One region of the Marinobacter shunpengi genome, then DNA from elsewhere that is predicted to be linked to it. Evidence: predicted binding sites of a transcription regulator. Region 1 holds the regulator's gene; each other region holds the start of a gene.
The links. The regulator sigma-54, encoded in region 1, starts transcription at its own class of promoters, with help from an activator protein. The targets are predictions, from matches to a motif close to ANTGGCATNNANNTTGCTNT.
Positions count from the first base shown of each region.

Region 2: a site for sigma-54 is predicted at 1,214-1,233, ahead of ACJO3T_RS10195 (pilin). Genes of this name have one in related genera too.
Region 3: a site for sigma-54 is predicted at 1,432-1,451, ahead of ACJO3T_RS15595 (PEP-CTERM sorting domain-containing protein). Genes of this name have one in related genera too.

Region 1 is NZ_JBJJLA010000011.1:126,771-129,009, forward strand. Features, by position in the region: gene lptB (LPS export ABC transporter ATP-binding protein) at 1-47, shown strand, start outside; gene ACJO3T_RS06155 (RNA polymerase factor sigma-54) at 281-1,786, shown strand; gene hpf (ribosome hibernation promoting factor) at 1,817-2,125, shown strand; gene ptsN (PTS IIA-like nitrogen regulatory protein PtsN) at 2,219-2,239, shown strand, end outside.
Region 2 is NZ_JBJJLA010000015.1:473,983-476,221, forward strand. Features, by position in the region: gene ACJO3T_RS10190 (serine hydrolase domain-containing protein) at 1-506, opposite strand, end outside; gene ACJO3T_RS10195 (pilin) at 626-1,123, opposite strand; gene pilB (type IV-A pilus assembly ATPase PilB) at 1,508-2,239, shown strand, end outside.
Region 3 is NZ_JBJJLA010000021.1:203,771-206,009, reverse strand. Features, by position in the region: gene ACJO3T_RS15600 (TRAP transporter substrate-binding protein) at 1-401, shown strand, start outside; gene ACJO3T_RS15595 (PEP-CTERM sorting domain-containing protein) at 732-1,304, opposite strand; gene ACJO3T_RS15590 (SDR family NAD(P)-dependent oxidoreductase) at 1,654-2,239, shown strand, end outside.

The sequences.
Region 1 (2,239 bases):
ACCAGCAGGTGAAGGAAGTCTACCTGGGGAACGAGTTCAGGCTGTAATCCGACGCCAGACCGTGCCCATTACACACTGCAACACAGTCCGCACGCCCTGCAATTGTGTTGACAGCAGCAAGGGGGTACACTCGGCAAAGAACTTGCTTGTTATTTCCAAGTATCCGGTAATGCTGATTTTTTTGCCTGACTTCAGCTATTTTTTGAGCTGAATCAGTGTTTTTTAGCAACGATTCTGTTACCGGCTACCTCAGAAGGGCGATGGATGTGAAACCATGGTGATGAAAGCCTCCTTACAGTTAAAGATGGGTCAGAGCCTGACGATGACCCCACAACTGCAACAGGCGATCCGTCTGCTCCAGCTTTCCACACTGGACCTGCAACAGGAAATCCAGCAGGCCCTGGACTCCAACCCGATGCTGGAAACCTCCGAGGAGGAAGACACCGACGAGTCTTCCGACGCCGAGCGGGACAACAACGAGGAGTCGGTCAGCGCCTCGGAAGGTGAGTCCGCAGCCGACAATACCTGGGAGGAATCGGACTGGTCGGCGGACAACAACCCGTCCGACAACATCCCCGACGACCTGCCGGTGGACACCGCCTGGGACGATATCTACCAGTCCGCGCCGGCTCCCGCCTCCCGGGGCGATGACGACAATGACTCCGATTTCGAAAGCCGCAGTCCCACTACCGAGACCCTGCACGACCATCTGGAGTGGCAGCTCAACCTGACCCCCATGGGCGAGCGGGATGCCGCCATCGCCCATGCCCTGCTGGATGCCGTGGATGAGCGCGGCTACCTGACCTCCGCACTGGAGGAAATCCATTCCGGGCTGATGGACGACGAAGACGAGGACCCGGTGGAAATGGACGAGGTGGAAGCCGTCCTGCGCCGCCTGCAGCACTTCGACCCGCCCGGTGTCTTTGCCCGTGACCTGCAGGAATGCCTGCTGATCCAGCTTAACCAATTGCCCGCAGACACCCCGTGGCTGGACAAGGCGCGACTGGTGATCACCCACTACATCAACCTGCTGGGTAACCGCGACTACGCACAACTGTTACGGCGCAGTCGCCTGAAGGAAGACCAGTTGCGGGAAGTGCTGGCGGTGATCACCGCCCTCAACCCGCACCCGGGCAACGCCCTGGACACCTCCGAGCCGGACTACGTGATTCCGGACGTGATCGTACGCAAGGACAAGGGCCGCTGGCGGGTGGAACTGAATCCTGAAATTGCCCCGCGCATTCGTGTCAATGCCAGCTATGCTTCCCTTATAAGGCGTGCCGACAGCAGTGCCGACAACACCTATCTGCGGGATCAGCTCCAGGAGGCGAAATGGTTCATCAAGAGCCTGCAGAGTCGGAACGAGACCCTGCTGAAGGTGGCGACACGAATAGTTGAACATCAACAGGGTTTTCTGGACCATGGGGAAGAGGCGATGAAACCGCTGATCCTGTCGGACATCGCCCAGGCTGTGGAAATGCACGAATCCACCATTTCCCGGGTCACCACGCAAAAGTTCATGCACACGCCCCGTGGCATCTTCGAGCTGAAGTACTTCTTCTCGAGCCACGTGAGCACCGAGGAAGGCGGCGAATGCTCGTCCACGGCCATTCGCGCAATGATCAGGAAACTGATTGCGGCGGAAACCCCGAAAAAGCCGCTCAGTGACAGCAAGATTGCCACCATGCTGGGAGAGCAGGGCATCAAGGTGGCGAGGCGAACGGTGGCAAAGTACCGTGAAGCCATGCATATTCCGCCCTCCAACGAGCGGAAGCGACTGGTCTGACACAAAGGGTCTGACAAACAGGAGAAGCCCATGCAACTGAACATTTCCGGTCATCATGTCGAACTGACTCCCTCCCTCAAGGATTACATCAACGAGAAATTCGAAAAACTTGAGCGCCACTTCGATCACATCAGCAACTGTCAGGTAACCCTGGAGGTGGAAAAGGTGCGCCAGATCGCGGAAGCCACGCTGCATGTGGTCGGCGGCGAAATCCACGCGAAGGCTGAAAACGATGACATGTACGCCGCCATCGATGCCCTGGTGGACAAACTTGACCGGCAGATCCTCAAGCACAAGGAAAAGAACGTTGACCGGATGCACGGAGCAACTGCCCGCTAACCATTGCGATACCGGAACGGCTATAATCTGACTCACAACGCTGCGGTACGGACTCGTACCGCAGCATTTTTTTATCGGGACCGACGAGCATCCATGACCGATTCGACCTTGACC
Region 2 (2,239 bases), on a different contig from region 1:
CGGTGGGACAGAAGGTGTTCGATCGTGATGTCGGCGACCCTGGGGTCCTTCAACTCAACCTCCAGACCAATCACGTCCACCAGGCGATCGTTCAGTGACAGCTTCCCCTGGTTAACAAGATCCACCACCGTCGCCGCCGTCACGGTTTTGGTCACGCTGGCGAACCGGAAACGCGTATCGGCCTGAAGCGGCTGATCGCCCCATACACCATCCTTCCAGCCGGTTTCACAATGATACAGGCTGCCATCCGTTTCGATGTAAGCCAACTGGCTGGCGGGGGCACCCTGTTGCCGGGTTGCGTACCGCTGCAGATCGTTCATCCAGTGGGGAGCGTCATCACTGCAATGGGTGTTCCAGGCGATTATGGGTGCCTCTATTTGGTATAGGATCCGGGAAGGGCCTAACGGATTGGTGATGACAAAATGCGCTGCCCCAGCGACCATACCAACCAGTACCAAAACAACTAGACCGTCGCGGATTCTCGAAAGAAGTCTGGTGGAGCTCACAAATACCTTCTCCCAAATAGAAAGAACCCCGGTTCCAAAGGTTCCGGGGTTCTTCAGTCATCAGCAATAATGGATCTATTACCCACCAAGCTAACAACGATGCTTCAGGGTAAACCTAATTAGGCTTCACCACCTTCAGCTACTTCACAGCCAGCAGGAGCATACTTCTGCTCAACGGTGGTCTCACAAGACCAGGAACCAGGTGCATTTTCTTCATCATCGTTACCAGCACGAGTCCAAGTCAGCGTGTCTTCCTGGATAGCAGATGAAGCGTTAGCACCGAAAGTGGCTTCAATTTCAGCGGTGCCATCAGAATTGTCATAAGTAACAGACAGACCTTCCTGATCGTTCACATCTACGCCGCCGTCACCCAGCAGGTTGCTTTCAGACCAGCCCAGTTCACAATCCGCTTCGTCAACGCCATTCATCATGCAGTTCTCAATGGCAGTACGGATGGCACCGGTCTCACCCATTACACGGCTAACCTGGGAGCTACCGATGTAGTTCTGGTACTGGGGAATGGCCACAGCGGCCAGGATGCCGATGATCGCCACAACGATCATCAGTTCGATCAGGGTGAAACCCTTTTGACCATGATTCATTTGAACGTTTTTCATATGTAAAGCCTCTGAGTTTTACGTTTTCCTTACAATGGCCCCGGGGCCGGCGGAGCTTTGCCCCCGAACCGGTGTGAGCCTGCCTGAAGGAGAGCATGTGCCGTGCCAACACAGACACAAAACACTAAAATTCATATTTTTCATAGGCCTGCAAAGAAAACTTCTTGTCCAAGCTTATATGATTGCCGATGACACGATATGCCCTACTCCGTCGATGAGTGACGTGTTGCGTCATACTGAGAAGAGCCTCACACGCCTGAGTGACACAAATGGTCATCCAGTGGCCTTTCCAATCATACTTGAGCCATCTAAACTCTCTGTCATCTGATGACTACAGGCAGTTGACTGATCTGTCAGTGCCTTACCGACAAAAGCTCAGGATCTATGGCAACCGACAAGAGTAACGTAACGCTCACTGGCCTCGCCCGGCGATTCGTGGAGGACGGCCTCCTGGAAGAAGCTGTCGCCAAAGATGCCTACCTACAGGCAGCCAATAACCGCATCCCTCTGATCACTTACCTGGTGCAGAACCAACTGGCGGATAGCCGCAAGCTGGCCTTTGCCGCTGCGATGGAGTTTGGCGTCAGCGTTCTGGACCTGAGCAGCTTTTTACCGGAAATGCTGCCGGAAAAGCTGGTGGACGAAAAACTGGTTCGCAAGCATAGCGCCCTACCGCTCTACAAGAGGGGAAACCGCCTCTTTATCGCAGTTTCGGACCCCACCAATATACAGGCCCTGGATGAGATCAAGTTCAACACAGGGCTCAGTACCGATGCCATCCTGGTAGACGACGCAGCGCTGAGAGCGGCTATAGACAAGTACCTGGAGTCCCAGGACGACTCTATGGGCGACCTGGAAGATGCCGACCTGGAGGGCGTAGAAACCGAGGGCGGAGATCACGACGAGGATGACGGAGCAGTTTCCACCACCGATGTCGATGACGCCCCAATCGTAAAGTATGTCAACAAGGTTCTGCTTGATGCTATCCGGGGCGGTGCTTCCGACATCCACTTCGAGCCCTATGAAAAGGCCTACCGAGTGAGGTATCGGACCGACGGCATGCTCAAGGAGATCTCAAAGCCCTCCATCAAACTCGCCCCGAAGATCTCTGCCCGC
Region 3 (2,239 bases), on a different contig from region 1:
AGATCGCCGAGTACTACTATGGCGGCTGGCAGGAGCCGTCCGCGGAACTGCAATGGCTGATCAACAAGGACACCTGGAACGAACTGCCGGAAGACCTGCAGGAAGTGCTCCGCGTGGCCATGCGAACCGCCGCCTACGACATGTACATCCAGACCATGCACGAAAGCGGCAAGGCCTGGAGCAGCATCCAGGAAGAGTACCCGGACGTGAAGTTCCGCACCTTCCCGGATGAGGTCATGGAAGCACTGCGGGCGTCCACCAAGAAACAGCTGGCCGAGATGGCCGAGGAAGATCCGCTGACCCGTGAGATCATCGAATCCCAGCGTGATTACATGGAGCAGATCCGTCCCTGGACCAACATCTCCGACCGGGCTTACCTGAACAACTCCGACGTGGAGTAAGTCTCACCGTCGATTGGGATCTGGTCAGATGATCAGGCTCCCTGAAACAACAAACCCCGCCTTGAGCGGGGTTTGTTGTTTATGCAGGAGGCGAATACCACAAAGCTGTTTTCTGGCTGGCATGAATGAGGACAGTCACCTCCGGTCCAGGTGAATCGCATGTAAATAAAATTGACAGTGGTGTCGACGGCCAGAGTATTACAGCGCCAGTACGCCTGGCATGAGGGGGTAGCCCGTTATGGGCAGCGAGGAGGAGTTAAAGCAGGAACCACGAGTCCAGAAACAGACACCCCCGCCGGAGCGGAGATGTCTGGACAGTGTTGCAGAGCGTCACTTGGCTGCGGTTTTGCGTCGGGCAAAACCAAGCCCCAGCAGCCCCAGGCCCAGCAGGCCGAGAGTGGCGGGTTCCGGAACCGGAACATCGACAATACGGATAAAGCCGGCGGCGAAGGAGAAATCGTTGACCTCCTTACCGGTAGGGTTTAGCCAGAAGTTGTTGAATCCGCCTTCGATACCAAGAGTCACGTCTTCGAACAGGTAACTCATGTAGCTGTTGCTGCCCTGCTTGACACCCAATACCCAGTCAACGGTACTGCCGACATAGGCATCGGGTACGAACAGTTGGTAAAGAAATTCGAATTCATCATCGGAACCTGAGACCTGCAGATCGAAGCCCGCAATGTCTCCGGCTTCAGCATCCTTTCCGACATAGGTGAACGGATCAGTGACACCCCAGATACTGTTGGTCAGGTTTGTAATGTCGGTCGGGTCCGCGATGTTGCTGTCACTGTAATAGTGACAGGCATCGGCGTAAGAGCCATTGGCACTGGCGCTATGAGTGTCGTTGACGCCGCCATTGATGCAGGCAATCGGGTCTGCCTGTACGGCCAGGGAGGCTGCCATCAGAAGGCTCCCGGCTATCAGCGCTGTTGGTTTACTGCTGTGTGTTTTCATTTCTCGCTCCTGGCGGTGTACGGGACACCGGGTAGAGAGTGCTGCGCCACCTTGGCGCAGCCGATCCACACACTCCTAAGCATGGTTGATGCCAAAACAACAATGTATTGATTTAAAAGAATTTGTAAGTGTCAGTACATTTCTGGTGTGTAAATAATATCGACGCTTATCGGGGCGGCTCTTATGATGTGACTTCCTCGTTTTCCCGCCCTGTGAAGCATGCCGACAAGGCCGTGAACTTTTTCCGGTCTGTGGTCCCGGGTTATGCTCCACCAACAATCACAACAGGAGCGAAGTCATGTCAGATCGTCTTGCAGGAAAAGTGGCGGTGATTACCGGCGGCACCAGTGGCATTGGTGAAGCCACGGCCCGTCGTTTCGTGGAGGAGGGTGCCACGGTGATCATTGCCGGTCGCAGTGTCGACAAGGGTGAGAAACTGGCGGCGGACCTGGGGCCGAACGCCGTCTTCCAGAAGGCGGACGTCATGGACGAGGCCGATATCGCCGCCCTGGTGGACGGAGCGGTGGAACGGTTCGGTCGCCTGGACTGCCTGTTCAACAACGCCGGTGCCGGCGACCGCACCACCCTGGATTCGGTCACCGAGGAGGAGTTTGGCCATATCATGCGCCTGCTCACCGGCAGTGTGGTGTTCGGCATCAAGCATGCCGCACGGGTAATGCGGGACCAGGGCTCCGGCTGCATTATCAACAACTCCAGTATTGCCGGGCATCGCCTGGGGCAGGGTGGTTACCTTTATTCCGGTGCCAAGGCAGCGGTCAGTCATCTGACACGGCTGGCCGGCGTGGAGCTTGGCGCTGATGGCATTCGGGTGAACGCCATTTCCCCCGGGGCTGTGGCTACCCCTATCTTCTGGGGTGGCTCCG